Regions from separate parts of the Sphingomonas sp. 179-A 2A2 NHS genome, predicted to be linked through region 1. Evidence: predicted binding sites of a transcription regulator. Region 1 holds the regulator's gene; the other holds the start of a gene.
What was found. The regulator LexA, encoded in region 1, represses DNA repair genes until DNA is damaged. The targets are predictions, from matches to a motif close to GTTCCNCNCTTGTTCT.
Positions count from the first base shown of each region.

Region 2: a site for LexA is predicted at 2,841-2,856, ahead of recA (recombinase RecA). Genes of this name have one in related genera too.

Region 1 is NZ_JBIQDE010000003.1:516,594-521,411, reverse strand. It holds partial or broken gene ACH0AE_RS08865 (ComEC/Rec2 family competence protein) at 1-714, shown strand, start outside; gene lexA (transcriptional repressor LexA) at 1,298-1,957, opposite strand; gene ACH0AE_RS08855 (molybdopterin molybdotransferase MoeA) at 2,014-3,198, opposite strand; gene moaC (cyclic pyranopterin monophosphate synthase MoaC) at 3,285-3,752, opposite strand; gene trpC (indole-3-glycerol phosphate synthase TrpC) at 3,758-4,537, opposite strand; gene trpD (anthranilate phosphoribosyltransferase) at 4,534-4,818, opposite strand, start outside.
Region 2 is NZ_JBIQDE010000002.1:342,176-346,993, reverse strand. It holds gene ACH0AE_RS04865 (glutathione S-transferase family protein) at 1-559, opposite strand, end outside; gene ACH0AE_RS04860 (trans-aconitate 2-methyltransferase) at 556-1,401, opposite strand; gene recA (recombinase RecA) at 1,693-2,766, opposite strand; gene ACH0AE_RS04850 (lytic transglycosylase domain-containing protein) at 3,090-4,818, opposite strand, start outside.

The DNA of each region.
Region 1 (4,818 bases):
TTGTCGGTGAGCGGACTGCACATCACCGCGGTGGTGGGGCTCACCATGGTGATCGCGATGCGGCTGCTGGCGCTCAACATGCGGTTGGCGCTGACAGGCCGGGTGCCGCTGATCGCGGCCGCCGTCGCGGCCGGGGCGGCGGTCGGCTACACCTTGCTGACGGGGAGCGAGGTGCCGACGATCCGAAGCTGCATCGCCGCGCTGCTGGTGCTCGCCGCGATGGCGCTGGGGCGCGAGGCGCTGACGTTGCGGCTGGTGGCGACAGGCGCGGTGGTGGTGCTTCTGCTGTGGCCCGAGTCGCTCGCCGGGCCAAGCTTCCAGCTGTCGTTCGCGGCGGTCACGGCGATCATCGCGCTCGCCGAGCATCCGCGGGTGCGGCAGTGGTTCGGCCCGCGCGAGGAAGGCTGGGCGGCGCGGATGCTGCGCGGCGGGGGATCCCTGCTGCTGACGGGCATCGCGGTGGAGATCGCGCTGATGCCGATCGCGGTGTTCCATTTCCACAAGGCGGGGATCTACGGCGCGCTGGCCAATATCGTCGCAATCCCGCTGACGACGTTCGTGGTGATGCCACTGGAGGCAATGGCGCTGGCGCTGGACGGTGTGGGGCTTGGCGGGCCGGTATGGTGGCTGGCGGGGCAGGCGCTGGCGCTGCTGCTGGGACTTGCGCGGGTGACGGCGGAGGCGCCGGGCGCGGTCGCTGCCTTGCCCGCCATGCCGCGCGGCGCCTTTGGATTGATGGTCGCGGGCGGATTGTGGCTGGCACTGTGGCGGACGAACATGCGCCGGATTGGCGCGATACCGGTGGCGATCGGTGCGCTATGGGCGCTGATGGTGCCCGCGCCGGACCTGTTGGTAACGGGGGACGGACGGCACGTCGGGATCCGGTTGCCGGACGGCCGGGTCGCGCTGCTGCGTGATCGCGCGGGCGATTATGCGCGCGACATGCTGGCGGAGAATGGCGGCAGCGACGTGGAGCCGGTGCTGCTGTCCGAACAGTCAGCTGCGCAGTGCAGCCGCGACCTTTGCCGCGTCGACCTGGCCGCGGGTGAGCGCAGCTGGCGCATCCTTGCGACGCGGAGCGCGTACCTAGTGCCGGCGGGCGAACTGATCGAGGCGTGCCTGGCCGCGGACGTGGTGATCAGCGAGCGTCGGCTGCCGCGGCGGTGCCAGCCGCGCTGGCTACGCCTAGATCGCGAGACGCTGGCGAAAACCGGCGGGGTCGCCGTCACGCTGGCGACCGGGAGTGTCATGACGGTTCAACGGCCCGGAGACACGCACCCCTGGGTGATGGCGGCGATCAGGAATAGCGGCGAAGGATTCCCGCGAGCTTACCCTGCACGCGCACCTGCGCCGGGGCGTAGCGCTGCGGATCATAAGCGCGGTTCGCCGGATCGAGCCGGATCATCGCCCCCTCGCGACGGAAATATTTAAGCGTCGCTTCGCTGTCCTCGATCAGCGCAACCACGATCTCGCCGTCGCGGGCCACGTCCTGCTTGCGGATCAGCGCGAAATCGCCGTCGAGAATGCCGGCCTCGACCATCGAGTCACCAGCGACCTCGAGCGCGAAATGCTCACCCGAGCCAAGCAGCGCAGCGGGGACGGGGAGCGAGGACGCACCCTCCATCGCCTCGATCGGCACACCGGCGGCAATGCGGCCGTGCAGCGGCACTTCGATGACGTCGTTGGCGGGTTCGGGCACGGCGGGCCGGGCGGCCGGTGCGGGCGCCTTCTTCGCGTCCAGACGCTCGGGCATCTTGAGCACTTCGAGCGCGCGCGCACGGTTCGGCAGGCGACGTAGGAAGCCGCGTTCCTCCAGCGCCGAGATCAGGCGGTGGACGCCGGACTTCGACTTGAGGTCGAGCGCCTCCTTCATTTCCTCGAACGAGGGCGACACGCCGGTGTCGACCAGCCGGTCGTTGATGAAACAGATCAGCTCGTGCTGCTTTTTCGTAAGCATCGCATCGCCTCCGCCGCGAACAGACGAAGAACCTTTATGGAACGTTCCTCAATGCGTCAAGCGATCATCAGGATTTCTGCCGAGTCGCCGCGTTCCCGCGCCGGATCGTGCGGTGGGCGGACGATCAGGCAGCCGGCCCGGGCAAGCGTGAGCAGCATGGAACTGTCCTGGATGGCGGCGACGAATGCCTCGCCATCGACCAGCGCGGCGCGCATGTAATCGGTGCGCGGGCCGTTCGGCGGCAGCGCTTCGCCAAGCGTGGCGCGGGTGGTGAGCGGCAGCGGCTGCGCGGCGCCCGCGAGGCGCGCGATCAGCGGCTTCACGAACAGTAGCGCGGTGACGAAGGCGGAGACCGGATTGCCCGGCAGGCCAAGTACCGCCATGGCGCCGCGGCGGCCGGCCATCAGCGGCTTGCCGGGGCGAAGCGCTACGCGCCAGAAGTCGATGCTGGCCCCAGCTGCGATCAGGGCCGGGCGCACCAGATCGTGATCGCCGACCGAGGCACCGCCGGTGGTGACGAGCAGGTCCGCGTCGACGGAGGCGAAGGCGTCGGTGAGCACGTCCAGTCGATCGGGGAGAATGCCGAGGTCGATAATGTCCGCCGGCAGATCGGCGAGCAAAGCGCGGATCAGCAGGCGATTGGATTCGGGAAGGGCATCGGCGCGGGCAGCAGTGCCGGGATCGACCAGCTCGTCGCCCGTCGCGGCAATGGCCACCCGCACGCGGCGATGCACCGCGACGTCACCGACACCGCCGGTCGCAGCGACGGCGAGGCGCGCAGGGACGAGGCGTTCGCCCGCCGCCGCCAAGGTGTCGCCTTGCGTGAAATCGAGGCCGCGACGGCGGACGTTGCCGCCGAGCTTAAGCGGCCCTTCGCCATCGAGCATCAGCTGGTCGCCGTCCCGCGCTGCCTCTTCCTGCACCATGACCGTGTCGGCGCCGTCCGGCAGTGCCGCACCGGTGAAGATGCGCACCGCTTCGCCCACCGCCACCTTGCCCTCGAACGGGCGGCCGGCGGCACTTTCACCGATCACGCGCCACGGGCCCGGGAGATCGGCGAAGCGCAGTGCATAGCCATCCATCGCGGACAGATCGCGTGCGGGCTGGGTGCGCTGCGCCACCAGCGGGGCCGCAGCCCAGCGGCCGATTGCCCGGGTGATCGGCAGCGTCTCGATCGAGACGGGGGTGACGCTGGCGAGCAGACGCGCTTGCGCTTCGGCCACGGGAAGCAATTCGCTCATGGTGCGGGAGTGGCAGATTACGGGAGGCGGCGACAGGGTGTTCGTTGCCCGCTGGGCGCTAAGGCCGAGCCGGGGGCGAGGCGGGATCAGGCGGTGAAGTCGCCCGACTTCCCGCCCGTCTTGCGCAGCAGCCGGATGCCCTCGATCGTCATCCGCTTATCGAGCGCCTTCGCCATGTCGTAGACGGTGAGGAGCGCCGTGGAGACGGCTGTGAGCGCCTCCATCTCCACGCCGGTGCGCCCGGCCGTGGCCACGGTTGCGGTGGCGACGACCCCCTCCGGCTGGACGGTGAGATCGATCGAGACCTTGGTGAGCGGCAGCGGATGGCAGAGCGGGATCAACTCGCTGGTGCGCTTCGCGGCCATGATGCCGGCCACGCGGGCAACGGCAAGCACGTCGCCCTTGGCCACGGCACCGTCGGCGATCGCCTGTGCTGCCTCGGCCGACATGATGATGCGACCCTCGGCCACCGCCTCACGCACGGTCTCGCTCTTGCCGCCGACATCGACCATCCGCGCGGCGCCGGCGTCATCGAGATGGGTGAGGCCGCTCATCGCCGTTAGCCGACCAGCGCGCGGGTGGCGGCGGCGACATCGTCCTGCCGCATCAGCGACTCGCCGATCAGGAAGCAGCGCACACCATGCTCCGCCATCGCATCGAGATCGGCGCGGGTGTTGAGGCCGCTTTCGGCGACGAAGGTGCAGCCTGCCGGCGCCTGACCGACGAGTTCATAGGTGCGTTCGAAGCTGACCGAGAAATCGCGCAGGTTTCGGTTGTTGACGCCGATCAGCCGCGACTTGAGGCTGAGCGCGCGTTCGAGCTCGTCTGCGTCATGCACTTCGACCAGCACGTCCATGCCGCGTTCGAACGCGGCGGCCTCGATCTCGGCCGCGGCGACATCGTCGAGCGCGGACATGATGATGAGGATCGCGTCGGCGCCGATCGCATGAGCCTCGGCCACCTGCCACGGATCGACCAGGAAATCCTTGCGGATCACCGGCAGGTCACACGCTGCGCGCGCGGCGATCAGATAATCCTCATGCCCCTGGAAATATTGGTGATCGGTGAGGATCGAGAGGCAGGTGGCACCACCGGCGGCATATGCGCGGGCGTGCGCGGGCGGATCGAAATCGGCGCGGATCAGACCCTTGGAGGGGCTCGCCTTCTTGATCTCAGCAATGAGGCCGTAGGTCGCCGGCGTGTTGTCCAGCGCTGCCTTGAAGCCGCGGGGCGCGCTCTGCGCGGCGGCGAGGGCGTCGAGATCGGTGATCGAGCGCTGCGCACGGCGGGCGGCGACTTCCTCGTGCTTGGTGGCGAGGATCCGGTCCAGAATGGTCATGCCCAGGCGATCCAGCGATCGAGCAGGTCACGTGCGGCGCCGCTGTCGATCGCCTCGGCTGCGCGGGAAGCGCCGCTTTCCATCGGCTCGCCGACCAGCGCGAGCGCGGTGGCGGCGTTGAGCAGCACGGCATCGCGATAGGCGCCATGCTCGCCGTTCAGCAGGCGGCGCAGGGCGAGTGCGTTATGCTCAGGGTCGCCGCCCCGGATTGCCTCGATCGGGTGGCGCGGCACGCCGGCGTCCTCGGGCACGATCCGGTGCCCAACCGCGACATCGCCGAT
Region 2 (4,818 bases), on a different contig from region 1:
AGGCGATGGTGGCGGGGCGTGACGCGTCGAGGCCGGCACGGCTGCGGGCGGCCTCCAGGGGGAAGCTCATCATCACGTCGGCGGCAGTCATCGCATCACCGGTAAGCCATGGGCGCGTGGCGAGGTGCGCCTCGACGAAATCGAGATGGACGTCGATCATCGGCTGAATCCGCTTGAGCGCCGCCTTGCCGAACAGGGGAATCCGGCCGAGCACGAGCTTCAGCAACAGCGGCGGCATGAGCGAGCCTTCCGCATAATGTAGCCAGTAACGATATTCGAGCGCGCCCTTGCGGTTCGCCGGTGCGCCGAGGCGTCCATCGGCCTTGTCCACGAGATACTCGACGATTGCACCGGTCTCCGCGATCACGCGATTGCCGTCGTCGGTATCCTCGATCACCGGTGACTTGCCGAGCGGATGGACCTGCTTCAGCTCGGGCGGCGCGAGCATCGTCTTCTTGTCGCGCTCATAACGCTTGATCTCGTAGGGCAGGCCCAGTTCCTCGAGCATCCACAGCACGCGCTGCGACCGGGAATCCTCGAGGTGGTGGACGATGATCATTGGCCTCTCCCGCTAACGCGCGCCGTGACCAGCCAGGCGGCAGCGGGAAAGTCGAGCGCATTCCCCCTCACCTGCTCAGCCAGAACGGCGTGCAATCGGGACAGTAACGCCGGACGATCGGCATCGGATGCCTCGGCGATGGTGCGGGAGACCGGGCCGATGCGCTGGAAGAAGCTGGCGCCGTCCGCTGCCGGATCGGGGCCGGCGCCGGCGTGATAGGCATAATCGGCGGCGACGATCGACGGATCGTCAAAGCCCGCGCCGGTCAGGATGCGGCGGATCACAGCGGGATCGGCGAAGGCGAACGGGCCCGGCGCATAATCGCCGGGCGGATCAAGGCGACCGCCGATCGCGGCGATCGTTCGTGAGGCCCATGCATTCTCCTGCGAGGAGCGGAAGCAGGAGAACACGAGCGGAGCGCGGGATTTCAACGCAGCCGCGATCCCGCGGAAGGCGCCGATCGGATCGTCGAAGAACATGACGCCGTGGCGCGACACGGCGAGATCGAAGGGCTGATGCGCCTGAAGCGCCTCAGGAACGGCACCGACAGCGAAGGATAGGTTGGGCAAACCTTCTTCGGCGGCGCGGCTGCGCGCGACGTCTATCAGCGGGGCTGACAGGTCGACGCCATATACGTCGAGCTGCGGCCTTGCGGCGGCCAGGGACAGACTGGTCGCCCCGGCGCCGCATCCAAGATCGGCCACGCGGCCTTGCGTGGGAGCGACGGCAAGGATCGCCGCGTCCAGCTGCCTGGCGAGATCGGCGAAGCTCCGATCGGTACGGCGCCACTCGGCTGCCCAGACGTCACCGACGCGTGCTTGCCAGTCGGGTGCAGTGGTCATCGGCGCTCCTTCTTCGTCGCGGATGCGGGGATGGTAGCAGATTGCCGACCGCCTGCATGCAACGCGAATGTTGAGGAAGTTGAGGCTCTGGCGCGTTTTTTCGCACGCGTGCGCGAGACCGATGACTGTGCGTGTTGGAGCGAATGTTGAGGAAGTTGAGGCGCTGGCGCTTTTTTCTCCAACAGATGCAGTTCCCCACGACGTGCGAAGGGCCGGCACCTTGCGGTACCGGCCCCTCGTCGATGCTGGATCAGCGGCGCTGGACATGGCCGGCCGGCAATTGACGATTGATCAGACGTCATCCTCGTCGGTCTGGCCGGCCATCAGTTCCTCGCCGAGGCCTTCCTGACGCGCACGGATCTGGCGTTCCAGCCGCTCCGCGACTTCGGGATTGTCGCGCAAATAGCCCTTCGAATTCTCACGGCCCTGTCCGATGCGGATCGAATCATAGCTGAACCAGGAACCCGACTTCTCGACGAGCCCGGCCTTCACACCGAGATCGATCATCTCGCCGAGCTTCGAGATGCCTTCACCGAACATGATGTCGAACTCGACCTGCTTGAACGGCGGGGCGACCTTGTTCTTGACGACCTTCACGCGCGTCTGGTTGCCGGTCGCTTCCTCGCGATCCTTGACCGAGCCGATGCGGCGCACGTCGAGACGCACCGAGGCGTAGAACTTCAGCGCGTTGCCGCCGGTCGTCGTTTCAGGCGAGCCGTACATCACCCCGATCTTCATGCGGATCTGGTTGATGAAGATGACGAGACAGTTCGACCGGCTGATCGTGCCGGTAAGCTTGCGCAGCGCCTGGCTCATCAGGCGAGCCTGGAGACCGACATGGCTGTCGCCCATCTCGCCCTCGATCTCGGCGCGCGGCACCAGCGCGGCGACCGAATCGACAACGAGAACGTCGATCGCGTTGGAGCGCACGAGCGTGTCGACGATCTCCAGTGCCTGCTCACCGGTGTCCGGCTGCGAGACGATCAGTTCGTCGATGTTGACGCCCAGCTTCTTCGCATAAGCAGGATCGAGCGCGTGCTCGGCATCGACGAAGGCCGCCATGCCGCCTGCCTTCTGCGCCTCTGCGATGGCGTGGAGCGCCAGCGTCGTCTTGCCCGAGGATTCCGGACCGAAGATCTCGACGATACGGCCCTTGGGAAGACCGCCGACGCCAAGCGCGATGTCGAGCCCGAGGCTGCCGGTGGAGACCACCTCGACCTTCATCGTTTCCTTCTGGCCGAGCTTCATCGCCGAGCCCTTGCCGAAGGCGCGGTCAATCTGCGCCAGGGCGGCGTCCAGCGCCTTCTGACGATCGGAGTTCGCGCTTGCCATGTTGTTGGGGATCACCTTGAGATTGGCGGCCATTGGGAAGCCCTTTCGCTAGAGCAAGCGCGCGAACCGTTCAACGCGTGAACTTCGTGTATCTTGTTTGTTCCATCGGAACAAGAGGCGAACGAAGTTATTTGCGATAGGTGTGGGAAGGCAGCAGCGGGACCCCGGATCAAGTCCAGGGTGACGGCGCGGGTGTGGCTGAGGCAAGTCGGGTCGATGGGCGAGATGGCGCATGGGCGCACGCCCCTCGACGTTGCTCCGGCCGAACGGACGGGAATGCGAACGAGGACGCGGGAGCCGTGGACGCGAACGGGCGGGCGCTGCGGCTCGTGCCGGGCAGCGCCCCTGCCCCGTTCTTACTGCGCGCTCGTGAGCGTCGTGCGGGAAGCCGGGGCCACCGTGGCGTTGGAAGCGATGGTGTTCGCAGGGGCGCGCGCCGCCATGCGGATCGCGGGCTCGCCCTTCATGCCCGGGAAGCGTGGCCACATGCCCTGGGCGAGTGCCGAGCGGCTGACAGAGTTCTCGCGGCCGGTCTGGCCTTCGTACATCCAGTAATTGCGCAGCACCGTCACGACATAGCCGCGGGTCTCCCAATAAGGGATGCTCTCGATGTAAAGCAGCGGATCGCCATTGTCGCGAACGAGCGAGTTCCATTCGCCAACCGGCTTGGGTCCGGCATTATAGGCGGCGATCACCTTGGGCAGCAGGCCCTGGGTCAGCCCCATGTCGCGAAGCCGCTCAAGATGGCGCTGGCCAATGTCGATATTGGTCGAGGGTCGGGTGAGCGCCGTCTTGTCGACAGTGACGCCGCGCTCGCGCATGTAATCGGTCGCGGCGGCGGGCATGATCTGCATCAGGCCATAGGCGCCCGCGGGCGAGACGACCTTGTTGCGGAAGCCCGATTCCTGCAGCGTGTGCGCGTACACCAGTGCCTTGTCGACGCGCCACCCGGTATCCGGCGTCCAGTTCGGCGTCGGGTAGCGCGTATCGGCGGTGGCGACGAACCCTTCCGGGCAATTGTGCGCGAGCCAGACGACGCTTGCCGGCAGGTTCATCTGCTCGGTGACACGCACGAGACTGGCGAATTCGGCTTTCGGGCCGATCTTCGCCTGCTGGCGGATGACGGTGTCGGCGGCGCCCTCCTCGCCGATCTCGATCAGGGCAGCGGCGACGCGGATGTTCGGGCGACGCTCAAGGCTGGCCCAGTCGCTGGTCACCTTCTGCGGCTTCACCGCGGCGGTGCGCATCCCGAGCGCCTGACGGGCGAGCTGGCCGTAGAAGGTCTCGCCATATTGGGCGGCATTCTTGAGCCGTGCCTCGATCCGGTCCGGGCGGCCGCAGACCATGTCGGAGCGGCTTGCCCAGTAGAGGCCGGCGGCGCGCATGTCGGTGTCCCCGGCGCGGGCGGAGACCGCCTCGAAGCCTTCACCGGCGGCGGCGCAATCGTTCTGGCGCCAGGCAGCGAGGGCCGACGTCCAGCGGCCGTGAGTGGCCCAATCGCCCTGCCCGCGCGAGGCCTTGTCACCGACGCGACGAGCATCGGCATCGAGCCCCTGGAGGAAATAGATCCATGCGACGCGCGATTGCCATTCGGTCTGCGCCTCCGGCGTCAGCCCGCTGGTGGAATCGAGCAGGGATTCGGCCTCGCGGCCCATGTCGCCCTTCACATAGGGCTGCATCTTCAGCGCAAGATCGGCGGCGATCGCATCGCTGCGCGTCGCCTTGGCGCGAACGCGGGTGGGCGCGCCATTCTGCCACACGAGGCGCTGCGCGACCGGGAGCGCAGGCAGCTCCTCCGCGCCGCGCATCTTGGCGAGGCGCGCGATCGCCTCCGCCTGCGGCAGTTCCGGCGCTTCAGTGAGGAGGCGCACCAGCGGCTCAAGCTCGACGCGGGGCGAGCCCTTGGCGGTGTACAGCTCGGCGCGGGCGTAATTGTGCAAGGGCCCGGGCGCCATGGAATCGAGGCCGATCTGCGCATCCTGCCAGCGGCTTTCGCGGATCGCGGTGAAGACGGCGCGATATTGCGTGCGCTGCTCCGCGGTCAGCTGGTTCGGGATCACCGGCTTGGCCGACGCCTCGCGCGCG